Regions from separate parts of the Ruegeria sp. HKCCD7255 genome, predicted to be linked through region 2. Evidence: riboswitches for the same ligand, from Rfam matches in the RefSeq annotation. Region 2 holds a riboswitch; each other region holds the start of a gene.
What was found. Region 2 has a riboswitch for cobalamin ahead of GOX45_RS20835 (hypothetical protein). Riboswitches for the same ligand answer to the same signal wherever they lie in the genome.
Positions count from the first base shown of each region.

Region 1 (10,214 bases), on a different contig from region 2:
CTCCGGGCGCAACGGCGATCTTCTTCTTCTCTGACCCGATGATGGGCGTCTTGGCCCTAGTGAACCTCTTGGCTCTGATGATGCTCTTCCCGATCCTACGCCGCGTACTTAAGGATTTTGACGAACAGCGCAAAGCCGGTGTGGCCCGCCCAGTCTTCAATCCAGAAGACTTCCCGGACCTCGAATTGGATCACTCGGCGTGGCACCACAAAGACCAGCAAGAAGCCTGATGCAAGGCAGTTGAGGCAAAAAGTCTGGGGAATCCCCTGGACTTTTTTAAACCTGCATCTGTCCAGTAAGAGGAGATGTGAAACAGAAAATCCGCGCTACGAAACCAACGACTCGCTGCTTTCCGCCCACACGCGGTCAACTGACAGAAAGACGCAAATGACGACTTCGAGCCCAAAATTGACCGTTGATGCAGATTGCACGGAGGTCCGCCTTCTTTGCAGACAACAAGCGCCACCGACCACGACGGGCTATTAATATTAAGAAGCGATGTACATGGAATTCAACCGGAGCCTTTCAAGTGACAGTCGCTGATCGATTTTGCACTGTTACGTAAAGCGGATAGTGCGGGGGAAGTTATGAAGATTGACGGAGAACGCCACTGTGGCGCGATTACGCAAGCGGCGGAGCTTGATCCCGCATTGGTTGGGATTTGTCATTGTGCCGGTCTTGTCAGATTAAATTGATCCGATACCGTTTCAGTTGCCTGTTCTTTTGTTTCGCGCCGCTCTGCAAAGTCTTTTTGTTTACAGATTAGTTTGTTGCGAGCTCTCGTTCGAAGCGAGTGCCAAGAAGGACGGCAGAATGTGATTCCTCTGACATTACCCGCCTGAGGCATCGATAAGTCTCTGCAGAGGTCTGAAACGTTTTTCTCACCTTCCATTAGTCTTAAGAGTATCTGCAGTCGCCCTGGATGAGCCATACGGTCGTCTCCTAGCCTCTGGTGATGCACACCCACCGGTACACTCGGTGTCGCACTCGAGATCGATGAGAGCCTCGAGAAGTTCACCTTTGCACGGCACGAGCAAACCGAAGTTGCCGAGGCTGAACTTGAAGGACGTCTCGACTGCATAGAAGCGATGATGATAGGCGGTTGATGACGCCCAAGAACAATAAAAAGAAAATTACATCCTCGGGGTTCGCTCCGAAACAATGTTCTCGATCGCATCCGCTAGGTGAACATCGGCTATCGCCAGGTCACCACGTTCCACACGAAGCCTGTGAGCTTCAGCCAGAACGTCACCGTGAGTTGCTCCTTCGGGTGGCTCAAACCGGTAACTCGCAAGTTCGATCCTCAAGCCCAGCGGGTCGTGAAAATAGATCGAGTTCATGAAGCCTCGGTCTTTGATCGGAGTGTGCTTGATGCCCCTTTCATCCAACCGCTCCTCAACTTGCATGAGGACCGAACGGGACACAGCAAATGCTAGATGATGAACCGCGCCGACTTGATCCTCGAGCAATCTGCCGGACGGCTTTCGATCTTCATTAGTGAACACGGTGATCGTCTGACCGTTTCCGGCAGCGAAGTACAAGTGACCCTGTGAGTAATCATCCAAGTTTGGTTGATCAAAGATAAGCGAAAACCCGAGAAGACCCTCCCAGAAGTCTATTGATGTCTGCCGGTCTGCACCTGTCAGGGTAATGTGGTGAATGCCCTGTGCCTGCAACTTGCGCATGTTGAGTTTCCTCCCCTTTGATGAGTTCGCGTCTCACCCAACCATTAAGTCCGCAAGCAAACCACGATAGCAACCGCACGTTTTCAGGTTGCAGCTTCCGTACTACCGAAAGCCTCCCCATCAACATCCCTCGACTCCCCAAATCACCTCCCGTGATCCATTGATTTCATTAGCTTTTCTGAGGCTAAAATCGACCCTCCGCAGGGGTCGGTAGGGAAATGCTGTTTTGAGGGTTCTGAGGGTTTCCACAAAGGACTCCAAATATGGCCAACGCTATCACAATTGGTGACGCCAAACGTCACTACCAAAAGCACACACCGCTGCACGGAAGAACTCGCCAGCACAAGGCAGACCTCGACGCAATCGCCAAGGCATCCGCTCCGATGACCAAGGCCGAGAACATGGTTTCCAAACGCCGTGACGAGGTGATCGACCGAAAGATCGGTGACATGCTCATGCGTCTCCAAGGACGCCGCACCCGGCATCGCTATGACCAGTCCGCAGTGATCGCCCTTGAGCATCTGACCGATGACCCATTCGACCCCAACACGCAACTGCCGATCTGGCGGGACATGTTGCGCCGGTCGAAAGGGACAACGCTTGGCAAAGCCGAGTTCTTTCGGGATGCCCGCGCGATCTTCCAGCAGCACTCAATGTTCAACCCAGCGGCTCAATGAGATCGCACAACCAAAGGACCAACAACATGACATCAAAGACCAACCCCACAACGGGACCGCTGACCGACGAGACCGAAAGCTGGAAGCGAACCCTCTCGATACTCGCAGGTCTCCGTCAGATCGCTCAAGAAATGCGAGACGAGGCTGAACAGATCGAGACAGCCCACCCGAACCAGATGATCAAGCCAGGATACGGCGAGCGGGCTGAGATCGTAGCCATCCTAAACAAGACCTACGCTTTCATATCCACAGACATCCGCAGGGTCGCAAGAAGTAGCGGGCTGACTATGCCGGAGGAACTGAAATGAGCAACTCAAAGTACAAGGGTCACTTGCAACTTGACCTGATGCGTCTCCGCGAGAACCTCTCCGCAGCCTACTGTGAGGTGTTGACCGCAGGCACTTCGGGTGCAGCCTTCGTCCTCCAACAACCGTCAGGAGCCGTCTACACGGACCGTCCTGGTGCCTGGACGTTTGACCTGAGTTCCGCTCGAGGCTTCCAAGCAAAATCAAACCACATTCTCGGTGCAGAGATCGTTCCGTTCGAACATGCCCGCAGGGTCATGAAAACCAAGCTCCGAACACAACTGTCGCAGATCGATGGGTTGCTCGGGATAACCAAGGACGCACCGAATGGCAGACTTTGAAGTAATCCCCCAAGAGGCCATCGATAAGCTGGTCGCCAACCCAACAGTAGCCCCCGCGTTTAACTCAGTGTTCGGCGCGGGTCGCGCTGAGGAAAGGCTCACGTAAGGCGGAACCGTGAGTTGTTCCCGGCGAATGCTGGTGGGGCGTCGGATGTTCGAGGTTTTGCTGAGAGAGTGACCTAGAGAGAACTTAGAGGGAGCTGCTTAGGCCCCTTCCTTTTTCGTCGGGCAAGGGCACTTATCTGACCAGCAACGCATCCGCAAAGAACAACTCAATGACCGCTCCGAGCCAAACCCATCAAGTTGCTGCGAAGCTGCGAAAGTCAGGTATCCGATGTTGGACCCGGTTATGAGAGATGGCTTTGGTGAAGATGTGCTGCCGTACCTGCAATCGACTTCGGCGGCTCACCAAGTGTTTGCGCAGCATCGGATTTAGGCGGCCCGCAGCTACTGGAGCCGCCCTGATTGTTAGACTCAAGCCGGGTGGTATAGCCGACGCGTAAACACACCGCTTTGCTTGCTGTCACGAAGAAGCTTCGCGCCAGCCAACACTGCCAGGTCAGCAATGGGTTCAACCAGAACCACCATCAGGTAAGCTGCGCCGAAGCTTCCAACGGCGGCCATGTTCTCGGCTCCGAAGCCTTGGCCATAAAACGCCCAGAATGCCACCCAAGCAATCACACCACCTTGGTAAGCAAGTGAAAGCTTGAATACTTCGCCGTAGCTACAATCGACGTAGGCTTTTTGCTCAGGGATGATGCGTTTTGCCAAGGCGTCGATGAGGAACAGCGGGAACAACAGCGTTGTCACGTTCACGAAGTACATGGGCATGTCGCTCGGCGCAAACAAAGCACCTTGGACAAAAAGCCCACCCGCAAGACCAATTGCTGCGGGTCCCGCACCAAGCAGCAGCAGTATCGTGGTTCCCAATATGAAGTGCACCTCAGAGATGCCAACCGCAAAATGCGGGAACACCTCGAAGAACAAAAACACCGTAGCCACAGCCAGCACACTGCGTACCCCGAATGAAATCACCGAGTGCGACTTCAAATCGTCGGCCACCAGCTTGAGGGAATAACCAGCGGCGGCGGCGGCCGTTCCGTAGGCAAACACCATTTTCGCGCCGTCTACGACGCCCGGTTCAATATGCATATTCAGTCTCCTTGCCGTCCTTCCTGACGACATTTGATGCCGAGAAACTCGGCGGTTGCTCTAGCGGCAGGTCTCCTGGCTTGCGACTCAACGCGCTCCCGAGCCTTCCCAACACAGTGTGTCAGTGGTGCAATTCCGGGTTTGCTCACCGCTTACAGTTGCAGGGGCAGCCGAGGATTCTCACCTCGTTCCCTTTTCAGTCGGAACGAACCATCCCGACCACCGCATCGCATCCTATTCACGCGCTTTCCCGACGAGTCAATCAAAACGCTGACGCCTGACAAAACAATATCCTTGCTCTGGCTCAATTTGGCGTCAGGAGTTTCATTCCGTTAGGCACTAACCTGTTGATGGAGCTTGCTATCACGCCGCTCCGCCAGAGCTTGGCGCACGATTTGTACAGATGATGACAAAAACAAACCCGCCATGATCGTCGCTACGATTAGGTCAGGCCATCCTGTGGCTGTGCCCCAAACGCCGAGAGCGGCAAACATCACTGCCACGTTCCCTATGGCATCATTGCGGGAACAAAGCCAGACGGAGCGGACATTCGCGTCTCCATCTTTGTACCTGACGAGCAGAAGAACACTGGCAAGGTTTGTAAGCAGTGCAAGGAACCCCACCATTCCCATGATTTCAGCCTCAGGAACGCCGACGTAGAACACCCGATATACGGTCGACCCGAATACCCATGAACCCATCAGAAAAAGGCTGAGGCCTTTGGCTAGGGCAGCATTTGTTCGCGCTCGGATTGAAGCGCCTATTACAGCCAGAGAAATGCCATAGGTGAGGGCATCCCCCAAGAAGTCGAGTGCGTCGGCCTGTAGTGCCTGAGACTTCGCATAATGCCCGGCGGTCATCTCGACCACAAACATCGTGGCATTGAGTGCAATGACGATCCACAATCGCCTTTTGTAATCATCTGAAACGCCGTCAAACTTCGCGTCGTGTCCGCAACATCCTGACATAAGGAAACCTCTTTGAATCTGTCTTTAGCATAGTGTAGTTTCTCTAGTGGCTAGAGGTTCAAGAGGTAATTTGATGTTTTCGATTGGTGACCTGTCCAAGCGCACAGCGGTCAAGATTCCGACCATCCGCTATTACGAAGAGATGGGCCTGCTTTCCGCACCAGAACGCACTGAAGGCAACCAACGGCGCTATGATGCGGCTGGGTTGGAACGCCTTAGCTTCATCAAGCATGCGCGTGACCTTGGCTTCTCGATTGAGGCGATTTCGGAACTGATCGAGCTTCAATGCCACCCAGATCGTTCATGCCAAGCCGCGACGGATATCGCCATCTCACAGCTTTCCGAAGTCAGGGCCAAGATCAAACGGCTAAGGTCACTTGAAAAAGAGCTGGTTCGGATTTCCAAGGGTTGTGACGGCGATGGCGTGTCGGAAGACTGCTATGTTCTGGCTTCTCTAGCGGATCACAAGCTTTGCAATCACGAGCATTAACCCGAAATCAGACTTTGGCGTTGACGTAGCGAATTGGAGCTTTGCCCGCCCCGCAGACCTTGATGAGTCATGCGGCGAAGGTCCTGAGCGAGCCCGAATTCACCGATGCTGCAACGTCGGCCAATGTCTGCTACGCAAGGCTCTGGAGGTATTTTGCAATGCTCAAAGGTGCCGTATTGTACGCAAAAGACTTGAAAAAACTGCGTGCTTTCTATCTCGCGATTGGCGGCAAACAGACCGACGGGATCGACGGTGAATTTGCGGCCATCTCGAATGCCGATACCGAACTCATAATTCTGCAGGTTCCACAGACAATTGCACCACAAATTGTCATCGAAGACCCCCCAGTGGTGCGTTCCGGCACGCCTATGAAACCAATAATCAGCACCATTTCCATTGCTGATGTGCTCGAAATACTGCCAGAGATCGGTGGCAGGCCGGTTCCAGATATGAAGCAATGGAAGTTCCGTCAGAACCTTGTTCAAGACATTGTTGATCCTGAGGGCAATGTCGTTCAGCTTTGGCAGCCGGAAAGCTCTTGAAGCGGTCATTGATGCAGAGACTTCGTATGGCAGCTCCGTCCGCATAGCTGACTTTGCGTATTACCCAAGCGGGGAGCGCTCATCAGGAAAGTGATTGAGGCTTACCGCAAGGCCGCTCAAGGCGACGTTCATCCTCCGCGAACTCATGAACCATCACCGCAGTGACGTCAGATAGGGAAATATCTCCGGCGAAGTCCTTGAATTGCTCAAGGGCGTGTTCTGCTTCGCGCTGAGTCTTGATCGTGCTGTACGGATTGGTCTCAAGGTACTCCCTAGAGGCGCTGGCGAGGTAAACTGTTCCCGGTGCAACCTTTCGCTCGGTGCCGCCAGCCTTCCACTCTTGGTAGACCTTGAGAGCTTCTATGGCCTGCTCGTTGACCACCTCTACAGCAACGTCGTTTTCTTCATTCTCCCCGTATTCGAGGTTTTTGTGGTATTTGATGAGGTCCTCAAGTTCCCCGATGTCCTCCATACGTTGAACCTCGTCGGCGTCACCGATCCAACCGAGTAGATCACTGATCACGTCGCGCGGATCAGGCTTGCAGTTGTCCAGTTGGCTATAGAGTTCGGCTGAAAGGTTGTGCTGCCTACGCTTGGCATCGGCCAAATCACTAGTGCCGGTAGACTTCTTGAGTTGCTTCCTGCCATTGAAGTGCTGGCGAAGCTCAGCAGGGATTGTGAGAAGTACGTAATACTTGCCTTTGTTTAACGCCAAGGTTGTCGCGGGGTAGTCAAACACCTGTATCCTCCAAAGTATCCTCCGTGAGATACTCCAAGTATCTAATTTATTGAGAAAAAATACAATAAGGATGTGTGGAGGCGAGTACCGGAATCGAACCGGTGTACACGGATTTGCAATCCGCTGCGTCACCACTCCGCCAACTCGCCTTTGTAAATGAAATCAATCACTTGCTGTGGTGTGGTGGGCGTTCTAGCAGCTTTCCGTGGGAACGTCCAGAGCTTTGAGGGCAAAACCATTCGGTTGCAGTGAAATCGGGGTTCATGGCTCTGGATTTTGCTTGACCAACGCTTTGGTGGTCGTGGCCCGTTGCCGCAGCGCTGTGGATATGGCAAAAGCGCGAAAACAAGGGAAACAGAAAGACCGATCCCATGACAGATTTCGCAGCCCGACGCCTGACAATGGTCGACACCCAGATTCGTCCGTCCGATGTCACGAAATTCCCCATCATCGATGCCATGCTGAGCGTCGAGCGTGAGAAATTCGTGCCCGATGCGCTGCGTGAGGCAGCTTATGTCGGAGACCTGACCGATCTGGGGCAGGGGCGATGCCTGCTGGAACCGCGAACACTGGCAAAGATGCTGGATGCATTGAATATTTCCAATGACGAAGCGGTGTTGGATGTTGGCTCGTGCTATGGGTATTCTACGGCGGTGGCCGCACGCATGGCGCAGCTTGTTGTTGGCGTCGAAGCAGATGAAGCCATGGCTTCTGAGGCGCAGACCGTGTTGATGGAAACGGGTGAAGATAACGCGATTGTCCATATCGGACCTTTGGAACAAGGTGCGGCAGAGCATGGACCGTATGACGTGATCCTTGTTCAAGGCGGGGTCGAGCGAGTGCCCGAGGCGCTGTTGGATCAGCTAAAGGACCAAGGCCGGATTGCCTGCGTTTTCATGGAAGGCGACCTTGGTACTGTGCGCGTTGGTCACAAGATCGACGGGGAAGTCAATTGGCGATTTGCGTTTAACGCCAGTGCGCCGGTTTTGCCCGGGTTCACCCAAGAGTGTGCATTTTCGCTATAGTCCTGATTCAAAGTTTTTGACTGCCTTGATTAGTTCAATTCAAAGGCGCAAATTGCGGTCGAGGCAGTGTTTTTTTGAATTCGAGAGGAATCGGAGATGGGTGGGACCCTAACAAGAAAGTTGGCGCACGCGCTGGCTTTGACCGCGGGTATCGCAGTTTCTAGCCTTCCGGTGCGTATGGCTTGGGCGGATAACCTGACCGATGCATTTATCGGTGCCTACAACACCAGTGGTCTATTAGAACAAAACAGAGCGCTTTTGCGGGTTGAAGATGAAGACGTCGCAATTGCTCTGTCTGCATTGCGTCCGATTGTGAATTGGACCGTCGAAATCTCGCAGGATTTCAATCGCGCACGAACCAACAATTTCGTAACCTCCAGTCAACCAACGGATTTTTTCACCGGGCTGACTTTTAGCCAATTGCTTTATGACGGTGGCGCAACCTTGTTTGGCAAGCAATCGGCCCAGGAAACTGTGTTGGCGACGCGGCAAACATTGTTGGATGTCGAGCAGCAAATTCTATTCCGGGCGGCGACTGCGTATCTGAGCGTGTTGCTGCAGGAAGAAACCGTCGGCATCCGCCAGAACAACGTCGATCTGTCCAGCGAAGAGCTTCGTGCGTCTCAGGACCGGTTTGAGGTTGGCGAGGTGACCCGAACGGACGTTGCGCTGTCTGAGGCGCAATTGGCCAGTTCGCGGGCCGATCTTGCCGATGCGCGCGGTGATCTGGAAACAGCACAGGCAGAGTATGTTAATGCCGTCGGCAAACAACCGGGCAAGACAAGCGGGCAGCCAAGGCTTCCAAACCTGCCCAGCAGTCTGTCTGAGGCTCAGGGCTTGGCACGTCGCAACCACCCTGCGATCCAGTCGGCGCAGCACCAGGTGCGTGCGTTTGATCTGTTGGTTGAACAACAGCGCGCAAACCTCGGACCTAATGTCAGCCTGAATGCAAGCGCGGGTGTGACCGAAAGCTTTGACGACGATGATTATAGCAACGCAGGTTCGGTCTCGCTGAACCTGACCCAACCGATCTATCAGGGTGGTGGGCTTGCTGCGGCTGTTCGTCGGGCCATGGCCACGCGCGATGCGTCTCGGGCGAACTTGCTGAACGTTGAAAAAGATATCACTCAGGGCGTCACAGATGCATATGTGCGCTTCGAGACCGCCACAGCCAGCCTGCGCGCGTCGACCGAACGGGTGCGTGCGTCTCAGGTGGCATTCGATGGGATTCGCGAAGAAGCGACGCTGGGTGCGCGTACAACGCTTGACGTTTTGGCCGCTCAGCAAGACCTCCTTGACGCTCAATTGGCGGAAATCGCCTCTCGTACTGAGCGGTCTTTGGCGGCCTATCAATTGCTGCAGGCGCAGGGGCTTTTGACCGCAGAACGTCTTGGTTTGGCAGTGCAGATTTACGATCCGACCCTGTACTACAATCTGGTTAAAAAAGCGCCATCAGCGGTGAGCAAACAGAGCCGAGACCTCGATCGTGTGCTGAAAGCCTTGCGGCGCGACTAGTGCCGCAATACTACCTGTTGTGGGGCGAGGGCGGATTGGCTACACTCGCTCGCACAGGTAGAGCGGTAGAGAAGAATGTCGGATAGTGTCGTCAAAGCAGGCGGTGAGGATGTGCTTTCTTCGATCAAACGATTGGTGAGCGAAGAAGTGCGGGACGAGCCAGAGTTTCTTTTTATCCCAACGGCGCAGCCAGCCAAGCCAGGGCGGCTGGTTCTGACCGAAGCGCTGCGCGTCGGAGAAGATGCCGGTGCGGACGTCGAGCGCGACTCGCCTCTTCAGTTGGTGCGACAGTTGGACGAAAGCCGGGAAATCGCCGCTCGCAAACCCGGTTCTGAAGATACTGGTCCGATTCGATTGCGCGCGCGAGATGCGGTTGGCCCTGCACCGCTTGAGCGCAGGAATTGTGCGGTTGACGGGTCTGCCGACCCGGTTCAGAGCGAAACTGCAAATGGTTCTGGTCGCGACTTGGCTGGCAGCCTGAGTGCCAAGATTGAAGCGCTGGAAGCGGCAATTGCGCGTACCGAAGATCAATGGGAACCTGACGGTGAAAGCAACGACGCCTATTCCGGGACGCGCACGCGCGCGGTGGACTGGCCTGCCGAAGCGGATGAGACAGTCGACGACGATGGTGCTGCGATTTTCATCCGCGCCCGAAAAAACACCACTGATGTAGCCGCGCCGAGCGACAGGAAAGCACTTCTGCCCGAAGGTCTGGACGAAACGGCATTGCAAGAGCTGATCGCTCAGATCGTGCGTGAAGAATTGCAGGGCGAGT
Region 1 is NZ_WQAG01000002.1:2,575-12,788, forward strand. Features, by position in the region: gene GOX45_RS03710 (sodium:alanine symporter family protein) at 1-230, shown strand, start outside; gene GOX45_RS22285 (ArsR/SmtB family transcription factor) at 665-1,177, opposite strand; gene GOX45_RS03720 (VOC family protein) at 1,134-1,685, opposite strand; gene GOX45_RS03725 (hypothetical protein) at 1,949-2,362, shown strand; gene GOX45_RS03730 (hypothetical protein) at 2,389-2,670, shown strand; gene GOX45_RS03735 (hypothetical protein) at 2,667-3,008, shown strand; gene GOX45_RS03740 (energy-coupling factor ABC transporter permease) at 3,483-4,160, opposite strand; cobalamin riboswitch at 4,208-4,402, opposite strand; gene GOX45_RS03745 (cation transporter) at 4,493-5,128, opposite strand; gene GOX45_RS03750 (helix-turn-helix domain-containing protein) at 5,202-5,618, shown strand; gene GOX45_RS03755 (hypothetical protein) at 5,681-6,160, shown strand; gene GOX45_RS03760 (DUF6538 domain-containing protein) at 6,243-6,899, opposite strand; tRNA gene GOX45_RS03765 (tRNA-Cys) at 6,975-7,048, opposite strand; gene GOX45_RS03770 (protein-L-isoaspartate O-methyltransferase) at 7,271-7,924, shown strand; gene GOX45_RS03775 (TolC family outer membrane protein) at 8,021-9,439, shown strand; gene GOX45_RS03780 (hypothetical protein) at 9,515-10,214, shown strand, end outside.
Region 1: it holds a riboswitch for cobalamin, as region 2 does, so the genes downstream of both, GOX45_RS03740 (energy-coupling factor ABC transporter permease) here and GOX45_RS20835 (hypothetical protein) in region 2, are expected to answer to the same signal.

Region 2 (10,214 bases):
CCGCGACACGTTTCGAGTTCTTTGAGCAAGTTAGCGAAGGCTATTTCATCGAGGTATCAGGTTCGACCCGGTTGGCGGGAGGTTACGTTTTCGCCACCTACAAGAATACGCGCACAGACAATGAATGCAGATTGCGGATGAAGAAAATGAGAGATCAGAGGCCCGTAGATCCTTAAGGAATACCTGCACGAGTTGTGTGTTTGTGGATGTAAAAATCCGACTCTGCGCGCCAGATCCCTTAAACCAAAGCAGCTGATTGCACCGCCAAAGCGAACGGCAGCTTTGTTCGCCGAGCTGCCGGAACCCACATCGTCACCGGACATTTTCAATACCAGAACCTGCCCTTTGTTTAGGATGCAAAGAATGTCTGCCGCGTGCCCAAGAGCCGACATAGGTTTCCGCGCCCTTTTTCGGGCCAAGCTGCGTATGGTAACGTCGCCGCAGTTGAACGGAGATTGACCTATGGATCGTGTTTTTGGATGCAGCGTTGACCATCATTTGAAGCTACCAATCGAACTGCGGGGAGGGGAAAAACCGTTCGATCATTGGGTCGACAACAAAGTAATTGACCACATTGATGAACTTGCCGGGCGGTTTATCGCAACGTCCTCATTGGCGATCTTGTCTACGACGCGTCATGACGGAGTATTGGACATCACCCCTCGCGGCGACCCCGCAGGTTTCGTAAAGGTCATTGACAAAAAACTCATCGCAATTCCCGATCGCCCCGGGAACAATCGGATGGATACGTTCGAGAATATTCTGGCGAACCCGAATGTCGGCATATTGTTCATAATTCCTGGGCATCGAGACACACTGCGCGTCAGTGGCAAAGGAGCGGTCGTTAGGGACACCAAACTGGGGCAACAGCTTTCGGTCAACGGACGGCCCTCGGATCTGATCCTGCTCGTACATGTCGAAAGGGTTTTATGCCATTGCCCAAAAGCGTTCATACGCGGAAAGGTCTGGCAATCACAGGATTGGCCGGACACCTCCGATGTCCCCACTCTTGCAGAGATGTTGAAGGTTCACGGCGCGATGCCTGAAACCGTCACTGAGATCGCGGACGGCTGCAAAGAAGATGCCGAAGAAAACCTGTACTGATAGTCATACAGCCATTCTCGGCAAAACTACTGTTGGCTCGCTGACTTAGGTCGGAAAAGTCCGCGTTTGAGATTTACGTTGATTCAACAGCGAAAACTGGGTTTCAGTCGCAACCAAATCGACACACTTCAAAGACAGCTTCGGAACATGTGTTATAGCGACGAGCGGTGTAAATTCTAAACCTCGAAAACCAAGTTTCGCCACTTGCCCGACCGGGTCAGTATTTGAGTGTAGGCTCACCATTCTGGAAAACGATCAGAGCCATCCGAGGTGCCTTTTGCCGAACCTCGACTTGTCAAACCCCGTGGTTGTGACGCTGTTCGAGCTCTTGTGCGAAATCGCTGAGTCGCGCCTGAAATTGTCTGCGAAACCGGGCCTGGCCCAGCTTCATGGATTGCAACAGTAGTCGCGCCGGAAGGGTCTTGGCGGCAAGAGACAGCTGGATGCTAAGCCGCGTATGGCGCGGAGACAGGGCCAACAGCTCGATCACTGTCTGACCGATCATGCCGCGGCTGCTTGAGGTGAACTGCATCAGCGATGGCCGCTCACACTCTGTCATCAGAACCGATATGTCGCGCGGTTTGCCCCGAAAGCTGAACCTCGTATGCCATTCGGCCCCCGCCTGCAGCGGTGTTTTCGAAACAACACGACGCACCTCGACCCCGCGTCGCATGGCCATGCGTTCAAAGCGGTCGACATCGGACACCATGGAAAACACGGCATCAATCGGGGTGGTTATGTCCTCCTGCGCTTTGAACTGCATCTGTTTTTCCGCTCAGCCTTTTCCCTGCTTATCGTTCTAAGGGTTAATCCAGCGTATCCGCCAGCCAATGTTGCAGGATAAAATTAGCAATCGAACCCTTTCTGGCGGGTTTCAGTTTCGGATGATCCCCGGCGAACGCCTGCATCATCTCGGTCTTGCTCACCCACATCGCCTCTTCGATTTCAACCGGGTCGATCTTGATATCACGTGACAAAGCCTCGCCCGCGCAGCCGAACATCAACGAGGCCGGGAAGGGCCAGGGCTGGCTTGAGAGGTAGTGCACAGCGCCCACAGGCACGTTGGCTTCCTCCATCACCTCGCGGCGCACCGCAGCTTCGAGCGTTTCGCCTGGTTCGACAAAACCGGCCAGCAGCGAATACATTCCCTCGGGCCACCCAGGTGAGCGCCCGACCAGAACCGCGTTGCCATGTGTGATCAGCATGATCACCACGGGGTCGGTTCTTGGGAAATGCTGGGCACCGCAATCGGGGCAACTGCGCTGCCATCCCGCTTGCGCCATCTCGCTGGGAGCGCCGCAGCGGGCGCAAAACCGATGGGTTTCGTGCCAGCCGATGACGGCCTTGGCTGTCGCGGCCAGTTCGGCATCGCGCGCCGATAGACGGGTCATGATCCTGCGCAGCTCGGCAAAGACCTGACCGGTGGGCAAATCTGGATGCTGCTGCTCGGTCTGATCGACAAACGCACCTACGCCAGCCAGATCCAACCCTTCGGCGGCCCAGCCGGAAATATCGGTTGCGAACAAAGGCGCTCTCTCTTTGGTAAGGCCGAGAAAAACCGGTGCGTCAACGATACCACCAGGACCGTCGGTCAACAGGGTGTGGCTGAGCGGAACGAGCGCCAGTTGGTCCAAATTCTCGCCCTGCACCAAAACCTTTCCGCGCCAGAGCAAAAGGCAGCGCGCCGACGGATCCGCCAAATCCTGAGCCAGCAAGGCAGCGTCACTGCGCCGCTCAGCCGCCCTGTTCAGGCCGGACCCCCCAAAGGTCACCTCCTCTGCTCGTTTCATGCACCGCCCTCATTTTGGCGACAGGGCTGCCACGTCTTGATCGTTGACGCAATGACCTTTCAAATATGCTATCGTTAGAATGCGGCAGATTGTCCGTGAACTTGTCGTTTTTATTGCGCTTATTCAACCTATAGGATTATTCAAATGCACAACAACATGCAGAAGTTTTACACTTGAATACAAAAGACAAGACCGCCGAAGTTTCATCATCGCCGGCGCGTATCCAGATCCTAGCGACGACCGACCTTCATATGAATTTGACCGGATTTGACTATTATTCGGATCGCAAGGATCCAAGGATCGGATTTACCAGAACCGCAAGCTTGATCCGTGCTGCGCAGGATGAGGCGCATTCCGAAGGGGTATTGAGTTTGCTGTTCGACAATGGTGATGCCTTGCAGGGCACACCCTTTGGCGATTGGGCTGCCGCGCACTGTGCGGACACTCACCCCTTGCCTAAAGCGTTCAATCGGCTTGGGTACGATGCCGTTGGGCTGGGCAATCACGATTTCAGCTTTGGGCTGGGTCTGATCGACAGCTTTGCGTCACAACTGAACTGCCCCGTGCTTTGCAGCAATCTGGACCGTGAGCCCACAGGCGCGGGCTGGCGACCCTACACCGTTTTAAGCCGCAACATAACGCATGATACTGGAACAGACCCCATCAAGATCGGCGTCATGTCCGTACTACCCCCACAAACCACTATGTGGGAGCGGCACAAGCTGGACGGTCAGGTGGCTTCATACGACATTTTGCGCAGCGCCGAAGAAACGGTCAGCACGCTGCGCAACCTTGGCTGCGATCTGATTATTGTTCTGGCCCATTCCGGTCTGCAAGCCGAAAGCGCGGGGCCCGGTCTGGAAAACGCGGTAATACAACTGGCAGCAATCGACGGCATCGACGTTATCATAGCCGGACATACCCACCTGACCCTTCCGGGCCCTGCGCATGACCATTTGCCTTTTGTGGATGCTCCACGAGGGAGGGTTCATGGCAAACCGGTCGTCATGGCAGGGTCTGCAGGGTCATATCTGGGTGTCATAGACATAACCTTGGACAATAAGATGTCCGGCGCCTGGACCATATGTGATTTTGAAACCGAACTGCGTTCGTTTTGTCCCCAAAATACAGATGTTCTGGAAGATCCCGAAATGGTAGCCCTGTTCGCTCGGGGGCACGCCGAAACGCGGACCCTTGCGGCTGAGCCTGTGGGGCGTCTTGAAACGTCGATACACAGCTATTTCGCCTATTGCGCGCCAGATCGGGCCCTGGCGCTTTTGGCGGCCGCGCAGGCGGCCGCGTTACGCGCCTTGTTGAATGATGATCCTACGTCGGAATTGCCTGTGCTCTCGGCGGTCGCTCCTGCCAAGTTCGGAGGACGCTCGGGCCCAGATTTCTATACTGACATCCCCGCCGGGGATATCTCGATGCGGCATGTCGCAGATATTCACCTGTTCCCAAATGAACTGCGTGCTGTGCGTGTCACCGGGGTACAGCTACGCGAATGGCTCGAAATGTCGGCAGGGATTTTCAGGCAACTGAATCCAGACTCGGCAACAGTTCTGACAGACCCCGATCGCGCGGGTCATAACTTTGATATCATTCATGGGCTGACCTATGAAATCGACCTCAGCCAACCGGCGCGTTATCGGGCAGATGGGCACCTTTCAGATCCAGAGGCCCGCCGGATCCGAAATTTGCGCTGGCAAGCTCGACCTGTTGACGATGCAGCGGAATTCGTCGTCGCTACCAACAACTATCGCGTCAATGGTGGTGGAAATTTCAACGCCGTGACCGATGCACGCACACTCCACCTTCCATCCTGCAGCATCCAAAGCGTTTTGCGGGACTATTTGGCCGAAAGCAGCCAGGTGGATCCTTTGGAACGCGCCGAAAATCCCTTTGGCTTCAGCAATCTGGGTGGTGCCAAAGCGATCCTGGAAACCGGACCAAGAGCTTTGGCCCATGTCGACGAGCTTGACCCATACGCGCCAGAGATACTGGGGACCGATGCGCAGGGTTTCCTGCGGATCGCGTTGACGCTCTGACGGGTTGCGAATCCGACGGCGCTTGCTTATATCCAAATCCGAGAGGTTGGCGCGGGCGAGCGCCTCGCCAACCTGGTCAGGTCCGGAAGGAAGCAGCCACAACGAGCCCCGCTTGGGTCGATGTCCAACCTCTCACTTACTTCCACAACCTTTCTAGACACCCTGCTGTGCGATAAGACGCGGCCAGATGGCCGAGTTGCGCCGCGCGAAAGCCCCGATGTGGCCCACTGATTGCAAACCATGGTCCTTCGGGTCGATCAGATGGCGTTGCGCGTCAGGTCCGAACAGCTCGGCCAGCCGCCAAACGGCTTGCGGTGGGACCATCTGATCGTCGGTGAAAGTCACCAGGTCGACTGTGCCTGAGGTCGAATCCCAGGTGACATCGGGCAAGGACGCACCGATTTCAGGCGCATAATTGCGCGGAGCCGTGCACCATCGGCGCCATTGCCAATAAACCGCCGCCGGCAGGTCCGGGCCAAACCCAACCGCCCTGCCGGGCAGATACCCCAACATACGCGCAAGCAGTGGTGCATGCCCGTACCAGAACAACCCAGCCAAGGCCCGGTAGGGCCAGGGATGGTCGGTAAAGGTCACAAGCCCCGAGTTCACGCATATCAGCCGGTCGATCTGCGCCACATCCGGCTGTACCGGGCCTAACATTCCACCGATGGAATGCCCTATCGCCCAATGTTGCGCCTGCGGATAGCGGCGGCGCAGTTCTGCACGCGCTGCCGGTATATCCACCAAGGCCCAATCGGCCATGGTAACAGTTGCATCCTGAATGCGCCCGGTCAGCGATTGCCCAAAGCCACTATAATCATAGGTCAGACAAGCCATACCATGCTCAAGCGCCAGCCAGAGTGCGAAATGCTGGTAGTAGTCGCGCGGAACTCCGGTTGCACTGTTCAGAGTCACCACAATTTCCGGCTCGATGACTGGTTTGTACAGCCGCGCCGACAGGTTTCCGCCCTGTGACGGAATCCAAAAATCCTCGGTTTCGATGATATGCTGGTCATCTCGCATAATGTCACCCGCCCACACTGAACCAATCAGTTCAGAATTAATATGCGCCCAGCTCGACCATCGCTGTCAAGCCGCAGCGCGCATGACCAAACGTCTGCTTGACAGCGCCCCGCCCCGAACGCTAGCGGTTGGGTGATGGTTCTCGCACCCCGGTTTGGGGTCGGGATGAAAAGGGAACGCGGTGCGGGCCAATCCGATCCGATCGGAACAGCCCAAATCCGAGACTGCCCCCGCAACTGTAGGCGGAGAGCAATGTCGAAAAACCACTGGCCGCAAGGCTGGGAAGGTCGGCAAAGCGATAACCCGCAAGTCAGGAGACCTGCCATCAAGAATTGAAACCGAAACTCGGGCGGGGTGTCCGGGCGGGCCTGCTTGTCGGAAGCCAAGTGTTCCTGATCGTCGCCCCTGCCCATTGCGCGGAGGGCGCGGTATGATCTGGAACACAAAAACTCATCAATTTTCGGCCACTCTTTGCCAGCGCACTGGCAAACCCTGCCCGGCGCTGGCGCAATTGGCGCGCGCGATAGCCCAGGCGATGTCAACGGCCAAACCTGTGACAACCGATGGGTTCGAAGTTGACGGCCACGCACAGCTGACCCATTGCGCCAAAGGGTGCACCGCACGATATCTGGCCCGACCAAAGCAGGTTCGAATTTTTTGTGACGCTGATCCCCGGACTGAAAATGAGACTCTGGAACAGTTCGCTGACTTGATGTTCTCGTGCAAAGTAACTTCGATGCCCGCTGACGCCTTGGTCAAGGCGCCATGCGCCATGTTGCAGGTCACCACCAACGCCGCGCCGGTAGCGGTGCAGGCTGCCGAGCAGGCCTCGATCTAGCTCAGCCTTGACGGCCCTTCGCCCAGTCCATCTGTCCTTGAGTTTCCACAGCGCAAGCGCGGGTTTTTCTGAGCCGCGCCAACGCCTCTGCCGGCGCTTCGCCGCTATCAATCATCAACCGCAGCACCACCATCCCAGACCGCCCGCAGCCGCCACGACAATGCACCAGAACCCGGCCGCCACCAGACAGCCGGCGCAGGCCCAGAGCTCTGACATCTTCCCACGTCGACTGTGCGTCATCCTCGGGCGTGCCGAAATCAGCAATCGGGAAATGGACCCACTTCGCAACGATATTCTCAACGTCGCGCCCCAACGCCGAGGCCCCCAGCTGGGCCAATTCTTCGGCAGTCGTCAAAGTGATCACCAGATCCGGCGCCCAAGCCGCAATCGCACGTAGATCAGCTTCGTAATTGCCATCGCGCCCCGGCAATGGGCACAATGCCAACTGCCCATCGCCCACAGTCAGACTGTAAATCTGAAATCCACTCATGTCTCGTGTCCTTCGGCGCCTCTGTGCCTCAGCGGTGTAACCAAGCCAAGCCAAATCCAAAACGAAATTCGCGCCCTCGTGGTGGACGCGACGAGCAGGTCGCTCTACGCTGCATCGGAACTCGAATCCGTCAGAGACAACATGACCGACACGCCAAGCCCTGCCTATCAGGTTCTCGCCCGCAAATATCGCCCGGAAACCTTTGCCGATCTGGTTGGGCAAGACGCCATGGTCCGCACGCTGAAGAACGCGTTCGAGGCGGACCGGATTGCGCAAGCCTTTGTCATGACCGGCATTCGGGGAACGGGGAAAACCACAACGGCCCGGATCATCGCCAAGGGTATGAATTGCATCGGTCCTGACGGCACGGGCGGAGCTACAACGGAACCCTGCGGTCAATGCGAGCACTGTCAGGCCATCATGGAAGGCCGCCATGTCGATGTGATCGAGATGGATGCCGCAAGTCGCACCGGTGTGAATGATATTCGCGAGATCATCGACAGCGTGCGCTATCGCGCCGCCAGCGCGCGGTACAAGATTTATATAATCGACGAGGTTCACATGCTCTCGACCAGCGCGTTCAACGCGCTGCTCAAGACGTTGGAAGAACCACCCGAACATGTAAAATTCATCTTTGCCACTACCGAGATCCGCAAGGTCCCGGTGACGGTCCTATCCCGTTGCCAGCGTTTTGATCTGCGCCGGATCGAACCCGAGGACATGATCGCGCTGTTGCGCCGGATCGCGGATGCCGAAGACGCCCAAATCGCCGACGACGCGCTGGCGCTGATCACGCGAGCTGCCGAAGGTTCAGCCCGCGATGCCACGTCTCTGCTCGATCAGGCGATCAGCCACGGCGCGGGGGAAACCAGCGCCGACCAGGTGCGCGCTATGTTGGGTCTGGCCGACCGGGGCCGGGTGCTGGATCTGATGGATATGATCCTGCGCGGCGACGCGGCAGGGGCGCTGACCGAGCTGGGCAGCCAATATGCCGAAGGGGCAGATCCGCTGGCAGTTCTGCGCGATCTGGCGGAAATTACCCACTGGGTCTCGGTCGTGAAAATCACCCCCGACGCTGCCGAAGACCCAACAGTATCGCCCGACGAACGCGCCCGGGGTCAGCAAATGGCCGAGGCGCTACCGATGCGGGTGCTGACCCGGATGTGGCAGATGTTGCTGAAAGCGCTTGAAGAGGTTTCGGCTGCACCCAACGCCATGATGGCGGCGGAAATGGCGGTGATCCGCCTGACCCATGTGGCCGACCTGCCCAGCCCTGAAGAGCTGGTGAAACGGTTGCAGGACATGCCTGCCCCACCACCGAATGGCGGACCGGATGGTGGCGTGCCAACCCGAGCGCCTGACGCTGCTCCGACACAAGCCATTGCGCAACCTGCCATGGCCGCGCGCGGCCCCGCCGGGGGGCCTTCCGCTGCGCTGGCCCAGGACCCCGCCACCGCCCTGGCACGCTATCCAACCTTCAACCACGTCGTCGAACTGATCCGCAGCAACCGGGACGTGAAACTGTTGGTCGAGGTCGAGAACGGCGTGCGTCTGGTGTCCTACCAGCCCGGCCGGATCGAGTTCACTCCAGCCGCACAAGCCCCGTCAGACCTGGCCGCACGGCTGGGATCTGCGCTGCAACGCTGGACCGGGAACCGCTGGGCCGTCTCGATTGTCTCGGACGGCGAAGCCCCCACGATCGGAGAAACCCGCGACGCCGCCGATCTGGCTCTGAAAGCCAAGGCAAAGGCGCACCCGCTGGTTCAGGCTGTCTTGGAACAGTTCCCAAAAGCACGGATCACCAAAATCGAAACCCCCGAGCAACGCGCAGCCCAGATCGAAACCGAAGCCCTGCCCGAGGTCGAGGACGAATGGGACCCGTTCGAGGAGGACTAAGATAAAGGCAAAACTCCCGCGCCCGCCACGGGCCATCGGCTGACGCCGATACCCCAGAGCGGACTTGGGCCCGGCAGCGCGGGCAAAGCCCGCGCTGCCGGGCCCAACGGGAGGAAAGGTCTTGCCAAAGACCTCGACGACCGGCGGGAGCATTCCTGCCCCTTGTGCCACACCGACGCCCTTCGTATTTAAGCGTCAAACCAGTTAAAGGAGATTACCGATGCTCAAAGGACTCGGAGGGCTTGGCGGCCTGGGCGATATGGCCAAGATGATGAAATCCGCGCAGGACTTGCAGACCAAGATGACGGAAATGCAGGAAGAGTTGAACACTCTGATGGTTGTTGGCGAATCCGGGGCCGGTCTGGTCAAGGCCACTGCCACTGCCAAGGGCGAGCTGAAGGGGCTCGACATTGATCCGTCGATATTCAATGGCGACGACAAGGAAGTGGTCGAAGATCTGATCCTGGCGGCAATCAAGGACGCCCAGACCAAAGCTGCCGAGCGCGCGCAGTCGGAAATGGCCAAACTGACCGAAAGCATGGGGTTGCCGGCGGATATCAAACTGCCCTTCTGATCTTCATCTTTTCAAAAATACTCCCGCCGGAGGCTCCCTCCGGCGCCAGACAGGACAGGCCGTGAGCTCTAACAGCGACATTGATAACCTGATCGACCTGATGGCGAAACTGCCGGGCCTTGGCCCCCGTTCGGCCCGCCGCGCTGTCCTGCACCTGATCCGCAAACGCGCCCTGCTGCTGACACCGCTCTCGGACGCAATGCAGCAGGTTGCCGTTACCGCCCGAGAGTGTCTGAACTGCGGCAATGTCGGCACGTCTGATATCTGCGATATCTGCGACGATGAGGCCCGCGCAACCGGAGAGCTATGCGTGGTCGAGGACGTGGCCGACCTTTGGGCGATGGAGCGCGCGGGTGTGTTCAAAGGTCGCTATCACGTTCTGGGTGGAACCCTGTCAGCGCTGGACGGGGTCGGCCCGGAGGAACTGCGAATCCCACGCCTGCGGGATCGT
Region 2 is NZ_WQAG01000017.1:46,850-57,063, forward strand. Features, by position in the region: gene GOX45_RS20800 (hypothetical protein) at 1-176, shown strand, start outside; gene GOX45_RS20805 (MSMEG_1061 family FMN-dependent PPOX-type flavoprotein) at 463-1,104, shown strand; gene GOX45_RS20810 (SRPBCC family protein) at 1,400-1,867, opposite strand; gene nudC (NAD(+) diphosphatase) at 1,911-2,894, opposite strand; gene GOX45_RS20820 (bifunctional 2',3'-cyclic-nucleotide 2'-phosphodiesterase/3'-nucleotidase) at 3,068-4,942, shown strand; RNA gene ffs (signal recognition particle sRNA small type) at 4,982-5,080, shown strand; gene GOX45_RS20830 (alpha/beta fold hydrolase) at 5,096-5,965, opposite strand; cobalamin riboswitch at 6,085-6,307, shown strand; gene GOX45_RS20835 (hypothetical protein) at 6,396-6,803, shown strand; gene GOX45_RS20840 (protein-tyrosine phosphatase family protein) at 6,805-7,293, opposite strand; gene GOX45_RS20845 (DNA polymerase III subunit gamma/tau) at 7,435-9,189, shown strand; gene GOX45_RS20850 (YbaB/EbfC family nucleoid-associated protein) at 9,410-9,763, shown strand; gene recR (recombination mediator RecR) at 9,825-10,214, shown strand, end outside.

Region 3 (10,214 bases), on a different contig from region 2:
CGAGGCCATGTGATCCAGGGTCGCTGCGATCTCGGCCGCACCACGGAACCCGTGCCGCTGCATTCCGGCGATCCATCCGGGATTTGCGGCGCGCGCGTGGACGACGCGGCTGATCTCTTCAGGCAAGGTCCGCGCGCGCGGGGTCTCGGGCTTTGTGTTGTCCAGATGGTAAAGCTGCACCGTTCCACCGGTCAGCGTTTTGGCCGCTGCAAACCCGGCCTCGTGCGTTGCATAGTCGTTGGCCAGCAATAGATCGGTCTCGGTCAGGTCTTGCAGGTGTACAAAGCTGTCGGCCTGCGCCACACGCTGTGCGATGCCGTCTTTGTCTTGCGCGATATGATCGCCTTCCAACGCGAATGAACTGGCCTCCAGCCATGCTTCCCCGGCCTGAACGCGGGCCTCGTCCGTGTAGGTTTCAGACAGTTGGGTCATGTTGACACCATAGCTGCCAGGGGCTGGGCCATAGACCCGGGCCGAGGGCGCATGACCGGCATAGGGGTTCCAATCCGGTGCTTCATCGCGTGCAGCCAGCGCTTTGATGGCCTGCCCGAACAGGGCTGACAGCGTGGGGAACACGTCGCGAAACAGGCCCGAGACGCGCAAGGTCACGTCCAGACGCGGGCGGTTAAGGTCGGTAATTGGCAGAACTTCAATTCCCGAAACCCGTTCCGAGCCCGCATTCCAGACAGGTTTGACCCCAAGCAGGTGCAGCGCCATGGCGAATTCTTCGCCCGCCGTTCGCATCGTGGCCGAGCCCCACAGATCGACGATCAGCCCTTTGGGATAATCCCCTTCCTCTTGCAGATGCCGCCGAACCAGTTCTTCGGCCAGTTTGACGCCTTGAGCATAGGCCGCGCGTGTGGGCACCGAGCGCGGATCGGTGGTGTAAAGGTTGCGCCCGGTGGGCAAAACATCGGTACGCCCGCGATAGGGGGAGCCTGAAGGACCAGCCTCGATCCGTCGCCCGGCCAGTGCGTCGATCAGCGCGTTGCGTTCAGCATGTGCGGATGGGGCAGGGTCGAAATCTCCGGTGATTTCCGGGATACGACCATAGATATGCAGCCCATCCCCGAACTGGCTTTCCTTGATGTCGCAGACAAAGCGGTCGATGCGGGTGATCGCCTCAGCGGTGCTGGTGGCCTGATCCAGGCCCAGATCCTGTTCCACCCCGATGGCTTGCGCCTCATCCCGGATGTCCTCTTGCAGCCGATCGCGGCGCCTGGGGTCCAGCCCGTCCGCATTCGAGAATTCATCCAGCAGCGATTCCAGCCGCACCATGCGATCCGGCGTGCCGCTGTCTTTCAGCGCGGGTGGGATATGGCCCAGGGTCACGGCCCCGATCCGGCGTTTGGCTTGCGCGGCCTCGCCCGGGTCGTTGACGATGAACGGGTAGATCACCGGCAGGTCGCCGACAAGCGCTTCGGGCCAGCATTCAGTGCACAGGGCAACAGACTTGCCGGGCAGCCATTCCAGCGTGCCGTGGGCCCCGATATGGATCAGCGCTTCCGCGCCCAAGCCTTTGCGCAGCCACAGATAAAAGGCGACATAGCCATGTCGCGGTGTGCGCGAGAGGTCATGATATTCGTCATCGCGCAGCGCGGGCGTGCCCCGTTCGGGTTGCAGCGCGACAAGCGCCTTGCCCCGGCGCAGCGCAGTGAACTGGAACGCGCCATTGGCAAAGGCCGGATCGTCCTCGGGCGCGCCCCAAACGGTTTGCAGTTCTGCGCGCAGTTGTTCCGGCAAAGCGGCGAGAGCGGTCGCATAATCTGCAAGAGGCCAGGATATGCGTGTGTCCAGCAAGCATTCTGCAATCGGGGCAGCCGGGGCTGTATCGTATCCTGCCGTTTGCAGGTCGCTCAGCATCGCTTCGGCCGAGGCCAGCGCGTCCAGACCGACCGCATGGGCCATCTGCCAGTCTTTGCCCGGATAGGTCGAAAGCACCAGTGCCGGGACCTGATCGGATTTTGGCTTGTCTTGCAGGTTCAGCCAACCGCACAGACGGTCAATTACAGCCTCGATCCGCTCAAGATCAGGTCGGTGCGCAAAGCGTGAGTATTCCAACTGCGGGTCACGCTTGCCGGGTTCTTTGAACGACACGAGCCCTGCGTTGATCCGGCCATCGACCTCGGGCAACACAACATGCATCGCCAGATCTGCCGGTGACAACCCGCGTTCCGCCTCGGCCCAGGCTTTGCGGCGCGACGTGGCGAGGGCCACTTGAAACACCGGCACATTGGCCGCGTCCAGAGGCGACGTGCCCGATGCGCCTTTGCCCGAGAATGAGGTGGCGTTGATGATCGCCGACGGGCCTAGGGCCACAACTGTCTCGCGCAGCCAATCCGCCGCGTTTGGTGCCTTGAGCGACGGGGCGAAAAGCCCGACTGCCTCAATCCCGCGTGCGCGCAGGGCGCGGATCAACGCCGCAATTGGGGCAGTGTCGGCAGAGGTCAGGTAAGCACGATAAAACGTAACCAGCACGCGCCGCGCATCACCGGTAAATGCCGTGTCCGCCGAGATCACGCCCCGATCCGGGCACCAGACACCGCAGTCGGGGATGGTTTTGGCCCCCATCACCGGACCCGCATAAAGCCCAGCGGCAAGTGCCATCTGCGCCAGCGCTGCCTGTGCCGCAACTTCGCCGCCTGTGTCACACAGATGCGCCAAACGGCGCAGGGTCGAGACGGGCAGGGTGGAATAGTCATCCAGCCGCGTATCCTCGCGCCCATCCGCCGGTAAGACCGCCAGTGCAATGCCTTTCGCCTGTGCCAGCGCCAGTACTTGCTGTAGCCCGTAAGACCAATAGGGAACCCCGCCGATCAGGCGGATCAGTATGCCCTTGGCACCTTCCAGTGTCTGTTCCACATAGGTGTCGACCGACAGCGGATGTTTCAGAGCCGTCAGATTGGCCAGCCTCAGGGTTGGCATATCCCCGTCAGGCCCGCCGCCGCGATGCCAGCCTGCCGCGAAAGCGCCCAGGTCACTGTCCGAAAAGGACAGCACCACCAGATCCGCCGGGCTCTGGCCCAGATCGGTCGGGGTCTCTGTCTCTTCGAGCCCGTGGCTTTCGCGAAAGACGACATGCATGGCTTATTCGGCAGCCTCGTTTACAGGCGCAAGGATAGCACGGATCTCTGCTTCTTTGATGTCGTCATGCTCGGCGATCACCACAAGGCGCGAGCGGCGGTCTTCGCCCGGTTGCCACGGACGGTCATATTGATGACGCACGCGCGCACCGACGGCTTGCACCAGAAGACGCATCGGCTTGCCCTGCACAGCGGCATAGCCTTTGACGCGCAGAATGTTCAGCTCGGTGGCCAGACGTTCGATTTTCGCCACCAGATCAAGCGGGTCGCTTTGTTCTGGCAACTCGATGATGATGCTGTCGAAATCGTCATGCTCATGATCGTGGTGGCCGTCATGATGCGATGGGCGCGCGTCCATGTCATCTTCGGCCGCGGCCTCAAGCCCCAGTACAACGCGCACATCCACAACGCCTTCGGCAACTTCGACCACCGGCAGCGGGCGCGGAGCCTCGGCGGCGATCACCGCTTTGGCCTTGGCCACGCCTTCGGGACCGGCCAGATCGGGCTTGGTCAGCAGGATGATATCGGCACAGGAAATCTGATCTTCAAAGACCTCGGACAGGGGTGTTTCATGATCAATCGAGTCATCCGCCAGCCGCTGCGCATCGACGGCCGCCACATCTGTTGCAAAGCGACCCGCAGCGACCGCCTCGGCGTCGGCCAGGGCAATGACACCGTCCACAGTGATTTTCGAGCGGATATCGGGCCAGTCAAACGCCTTGAGTAGCGGTTTCGGCAGCGCCAGACCCGAGGTTTCGATCAGGATGTGATCGGGGCGCGGCTCTAGCGCCATCAACGCTTCGATCGTGGGGATGAAATCATCGGCCACGGTGCAACAGATGCAGCCATTGGCCAGTTCCATGATGTTCTCGGCAGGGCAATCAGGGATCGCGCAGGATTTCAGGACATCGCCATCAACACCGACATCGCCGAACTCATTGACGACGACGGCCAGGCGCTTGCCCTGAGGATTCAGCATCAGATGCTTGACCAATGTGGTTTTGCCAGACCCCAAAAATCCGGTGATCACGGTGACGGGAAGCTTTTCAAGCGTGCTCATTTCAGGGCTCCAATCGGGGGAATACGTGCCGCACAGTTCTTGCGGAAATGCTCAGGACGCTCACGCCATTTGACCAAACCGTCTTTGGTCTCCAGGTATTTCGTGGCGCCGTCGACGATGGTCTCGACATGGTCGGTCTCGTTCAGATGTTCATAGACGAATGTCCAGCGATCGGGCCCGCCGCGCAAAACGATGGAACAGCCTTCGTCGCAGTTCGACAGGCATTCAACGGCTTTCAACGTGATCCCTTCGGGCAGATCAGCTTGCGCCAGCGCCTTGTGCAGCAATGCGCCGGGCCGTTCCGCGTCGTCCTCTATGGGCAGGCCGCGCCGACAGGTGGTGCAGACCAACAACTCGACCGGTACTGCCTCGGTCATATCTCTCATCCCCCCAGATCCTTTTCGTGGGGGACGGGGTTTCATGTGGGTCACGTCAGACCCCACTCCGGAACACCCCGTCCGGTTTCAGTCTTTTGTGCTGGCAGGTCTCCCGGCTTGCGGATGTCAGAGGCTGGCCTCTGTCGGATGTCCCACCTTCCCGGCCTAGGCCAGTGGCTTTGGGCACCCTCTCCGGTCACGGTCGCGGGGGCGGCTGCGTTTGACGGACGATCCGCTGACGCATTCCCTTTTCATCTGCTGTCGCAGACACCAACATATGGCTCATGAGGCACAGTTGACCCCGTTGTCAAGCGCGTTGCGCTAACAACAAGGCCAAGAGCTGAAAAGCGACTTGTGCGGGTCGCTGAGCGGCATGACGGGCTTTGCGCGCTGTGTTCGCCTGACCAAAACTGCAAACAGGGGAGCAGAGCTGAATGAAAGTAGGTTTTATCGGGCTGGGAAATGTGGGCGGCAAGCTGTCAGGATCGCTGCTGCGCAATAGCATTGATCTGACCGTGCATGATCTGAACGAAGATCTCGTGGCCGAGTTTGTTGCCAAAGGTGCAAAAGCCGCGGAAAGCCCAGCGCAACTGATGCGCGATTGCGACGCGGTGATCACCTGCCTGCCATCGCCTGCGGCCTCGGACGCGGTGATGCAAGAGATGCTGCCCGAAGTGGGGCCCGGCAAAATCTGGATGGAAATGTCGACCACTGACGAAGCCGAAGCCAAACGCTTGGGCGCACTGGTGATCGAACGGGGCGGCGCGGCTGTCGATTGCCCGGTTTCGGGTGGCTGTCACCGCGCGGCAACCGGCAATATCTCGATCTTTGCTGGCTGTGACCGCGAGACATTCGAGCGGATCCTGCCGTTTCTGACCACAATGGGACGCCGGGTGCTGCACACGGGCGATCTGGGCTCGGCCTCGGTGCTGAAAGTGCTGACCAATTATCTGGCAACCGCCAACCTCATCACATGTGCCGAGGCATTGGTCACTGCGAAGGCTGCTGGAATGGATCTGGGCACGACCTATGAGGCCATCAAAATCTCATCGGGCACGTCCTTTGTGCACGAAACCGAAAGCCAGGTGATCCTCAACGGCTCGCGCGATATCTCCTTCACCATGGATCTGGTGAAAAAGGACATCGGCCTGTTTCAGGATGTGGCGGATCGCGCGGGTGTGCCGCTTGAGATCAACCCTGTCATGATCAAGATCTTCGACGACGGTATCGCGCGATTTGGCGAACGCGAATTGTCGCCCAATATCATCAAACGCCTCGAGGAAGCCACCGGACTGGATATCCGCGCGGCAGGTTTTCCAGCCGAGATGGAAGACGATGAGCCAGAAGAGCCCGGTTACGAAGTGATCCCGCAAAACCGAACGCTTAGCCAGTAAACACTTGGCCACCAAACCCAACCGATCTGCGTGAAGCTGCGTTGGCGTATTTGAAAGGCTAGAACCGACCACGCTTGTAAGGATCAGCAAGGTCACCATGGTCACAAAGGAATGCTGCCTGAAACAAAGGCGGCATAAACGTGGAGTCCACCCGTTCGAAACCTGATCACGCAAACAGAACAGGGGCTAAAATACCATATTAGCCAAATTGTTATCCTGAGCCGTTTCTTAAAGGCTGATTAGCTTGCATACAGGCAATGAAAGCACTTTTGAGGTTCGCGTGATTTCCAAGCGTATCGACTATTTCAGTTTGGCGCTCTGCGCATTCGGGCTTGTTGGGCTCTGCGTTGGTGTTCTTTTGCCATTCACGCAGGCGTCGATTCCACCATTGATCGACTACCCCAACCATTTGGCCCGAATACATGTACTAAAGTCGCTTGCCGTTTCTTCAGAGTTCGAAGGCATATACGAGGCCGCTTGGGGGCCCATCCCGAACTTGGCCATGGATGCGATCACGGTCTTTGGACTTCCATTTCTGAACAGCGAAGCTGCGGGGTTTGTGTTTCTGCTTCTTGCGGTAGCGGTTTTTGTCGGAGGGTCTTTGACGTTAAACGCGACCCTTTTCGGACGCCTGCACATTGGGCTTGCTCTTCCGTTTTTGACGGCCCTGAACATCGTCTTTGCGTGGGGTTTTTTGAACTTCTACTTTTCCGTAGGTCTCATGCTGTTTTCCGTCAGCGTGCTGATCCAGGCACAAAGACGCGAAGCTCCGTTGTTGTATCTTGCACACTCGGTTTTGCTGGTCGCGCTCTATTTTTCACATATTTTCGGATACCTGTTTTGCCTCGCAATTTCATTTGCGTATCTGGTTAACGTAAACGCGTCACGCTTGCGTTCGCCTCTGGCGATCAAGAGTTTTGTGCGTTTTGCGTTCTGCGTGATTCCGTCGCTCGCGATCTTTGCCTTCAATCACTTTCTCTCGGACGCGGGTCTTGAGCCGATGCCTATGGGATCATGGTGGGGTGATCTGCACAACAAGGCGATGGCGTTCCTTGGGATCGGTCTGTTTCAAGGGGACGCGCCCGATTGGGCAGTCTGCATATTCGTGCTTGTGTTGTATCTGTGGCTCGGGCTTACAGGGCGCGTCAGTATCGCGCCAAGTATGCGTTTGGCACTGGGTGGGCTTTTTGTGGGGACAATCGGATTGCCTGCAGTTCTATTTGGTGTGTTCCTTGATGCGCGGGTCGGTTTGATATTCATGGCACTGCTTGTTGCCTCAAGCTGCTTTGAGGTGAAAAATACACGGATCAACACCGCCTTGGTCGCCCTGGCCGTGTGCCTTTCGCTTTTCAAAGGAATCTCAATCGCAGCCAACTGGAACGCGTTTTCGGAAAACGTAGACGAGCTGAAATCGGCAGTCGCGCAAATCACACCAAGGTCGAAGGTTATTGGTGCCTTTGACTTGCCAGGAAGCCGCCCCGAGCTGACCTATTCGACCCAATGGCGTATGGCCACCGGAGCGCGCAACATGCACCAGCCATCCGGTTTCCTTTCGTTTCGCAACATTGACAGTCTCGCGGTGATATTTGGCAATGCATTTGTACCGACGCTGTTCACCTATCCTTCGACACAACCAATAAGAACCGAACGGGATTTACTGCACCTGGACCCGATACGCCCCTCACGGGCTTTGACAACAGCGCTCCTGTTCGGTGTCCTGGATGAAGAGCACAGGCAAAACATTTTGGGGGTCGCTGAGGGGCGGAACGAGAGGATCTACTATGCGGAATGGCCGCAAGACTTTGACTATCTCATTGTCTTCGGCGCGCCCAAAACCGAACAGGCAGAGAACCTGCAGGTTATTGAAAACGGATCGTTCTTCAAAATTTACCGCATCAAAGCGCCTTCATAAGCGAATTGACCTCTCACAGAACGTGCCAACACCGCACGCAAGCCATCAGCCTGCAGCCCAGGTCAAGACGCACCGCAGCGTTTTGGCCTTTGGGCGAAGGCCAGAATGAGAACGAACCGGTCAAATCAACAGCTTTGGAATTCAAAGCTAAGCGGAAGCTGTCGGACGCAATTTCCCGACTTCGCAGCTTGCAACACGCGACTGGTGAAGATGGGGGAAGGAGGCCGTTTTTTATCCACTTCAATGAGGCGGGCGCGGACACCCTGCAAGGTTTTCGTGAGCAATGCCGAGGTTGGGAATCCGGGGCATCGGGATTGTTCAAAAGCCACATCGGCAAAATGCCTGGTCTTGTTGTTCGGGTGGCCAACGTTCTTGCCCACTTGGATTGGGCGGCATCCGAAGGCACACCCTATCCCTCAGAGATTGACGAAACCCATCGAAGGTGAGTACTTCGACGCAGAGGGCAAACAGATACCCACTGAAAAAGGCCCGCCGAAGAACTTCAGTGAAATCCTGGACAGCGCAAACATTGGTAGCTCGGTGTCAGATGAACGCGTTCCTATGAAGCGAGGAAAGGATGAAGATTATTTTGACTTTCAGGCTCGTATGGAGGCAACGGGGCGTGAGGTTGGGCGAAGGGCTGGGGCGGATATAACGCTGATGTTTGGCTTCAATTGGCTATGAAGCAAGCGCGCTACATAGGGGAACACTCTGGCAACAATCCTTGCAAGAATTGAGGTATTATGATACCCTTATCGCAAAGGAACGGGTACTGAAGGGGGGCAGCTTTTAAACGAAGTGGCGGCTCAACTGCTTAAGCCTTCTATTCGCTTTTGACATACTCCGGATAAAGCAAGTCTTGCAGCTCCGGCGTTAAATCATCGAAATCAAGATCATGCTTCAGCATGAATTGATCACGTCTCGAGTTCTGGGAAAACAAAGCCAGAATGTCGGCCTCAGTGGCCGTTGAGTTGCCCTCTTTTTGCTCGTCAACTGACCAATCAGATTTCCAACCTGAATCCCTTAGATCATTTGCGGTGATAGCAGCTGACTCCGAGACGCCGACCATCACGTAGACTTCGCGTTCTAGAGCTTGATCGCCATCAGGGAGATTAATCTGAACGGTTATGCAATGGCCGCTACGGGCTCGGTGCAGACGTTCGCCCGAAAATCGCGAGCGACTGCTTTGCGGACAAAGCCGTCATTCGCCTCACCTGCAATCTGGTCAGATCCGAATGTCAGCAAGTCGCAGAGACCGGACTTTGCAAAGTCTCGCTACGGCATCAAAACGGACGCTTATAGCTGTCTCGGATGTTGCGGGATAGATTCCCAAAAGCGGTCATTGATCTTTTGTACGGCCTCCCAAGCCGACTTCGCGTTTGGATCGCAGAACGACAGCGTCTTCTCAACTTGTAGAGTTCTAAGCCAGGCAGGCTCGATTTCTCTGTTGCCCTCCACCGCATCAAGGCTTGTATCGTGCGTACTCGAAGTCCATATACACAAGGCTTACGTTTTTCTTTTTCGACCTGCTGTCTCCCCAATTCGGCGTTCAGTCTTTCGATTCAGACCGACCACGCCGAGTCGCCGCAATGATGCGGGCGGCAAGTATTAGGAGACCTCCACCATGGCAAATGGCACAGTAAAATGGTTCAACTCGACCAAAGGTTTTGGCTTTATCGAACCTGAAGATGGCAAGCGCGATGTGTTCGTGCATATCTCAGCAATCGAACGTTCCGGCCTTAGTGAATTGAAAGACGGTCAGAAGGTTACTTTTGACGTCGAAGCTGGCCGTGACGGACGCGAAAGCGCCGCCAATCTGGCGCTCGCCTGACCTTTTTTAAGGGCACCCTTTTCGGGTGCCCTATTGAACAATGGGCTACAATAAGCCATTGGAGAACAAGTAACTTGCAACCTAAAGACTGGACGCGGGTGCTCGCGCAATACCGTGTTGCCGATGCGAAGCGCAGTGTTTTTGAACTTGCGATCACAGTTGCTCCCTTATTTGCGCTATGGGCCCTAGCGTGGTTTGCGTTATCTTTTAGTGTCTGGATCGCAATACTACTGGCCATCCTGAATGCCGCGTTTCTGGTCCGTATCTTCATCATTATGCATGATTGCGGTCATGGATCTTTCTTTAGAAGTCGCACTGTTTGCAATTGGACCGGTCGGGTTCTAGGTGTTCTTGCCCTGACACCCTATGACGTTTGGCGGCAAAGCCATGCGATTCACCACGCTTCAACCGGTAACCTTGATCGGCGTGGTATGGGTGACATCCCTACATTGACCACTGAAGAATACCTGAAGCGGAAGTGGTTCGGGCGTGCCGCTTATCGTCTGACCCGGAACCCCGTCTTCCTGTTCGGTGTTGCGCCGATCTATACGTTCTTT
Region 3 is NZ_WQAG01000010.1:219-10,432, reverse strand. Features, by position in the region: gene cobN (cobaltochelatase subunit CobN) at 1-3,084, opposite strand, end outside; gene cobW (cobalamin biosynthesis protein CobW) at 3,088-4,143, opposite strand; gene GOX45_RS16470 (DUF1636 domain-containing protein) at 4,140-4,520, opposite strand; cobalamin riboswitch at 4,605-4,810, opposite strand; gene GOX45_RS16465 (NAD(P)-dependent oxidoreductase) at 4,955-5,914, shown strand; gene GOX45_RS16460 (hypothetical protein) at 6,159-7,826, shown strand; gene GOX45_RS16455 (hypothetical protein) at 8,250-8,510, shown strand; gene GOX45_RS16450 (hypothetical protein) at 8,650-8,895, opposite strand; gene GOX45_RS16445 (cold-shock protein) at 9,451-9,657, shown strand; partial or broken gene GOX45_RS16440 (fatty acid desaturase) at 9,732-10,214, shown strand, end outside.
Region 3: it holds a riboswitch for cobalamin, as region 2 does, so the genes downstream of both, GOX45_RS16470 (DUF1636 domain-containing protein) here and GOX45_RS20835 (hypothetical protein) in region 2, are expected to answer to the same signal.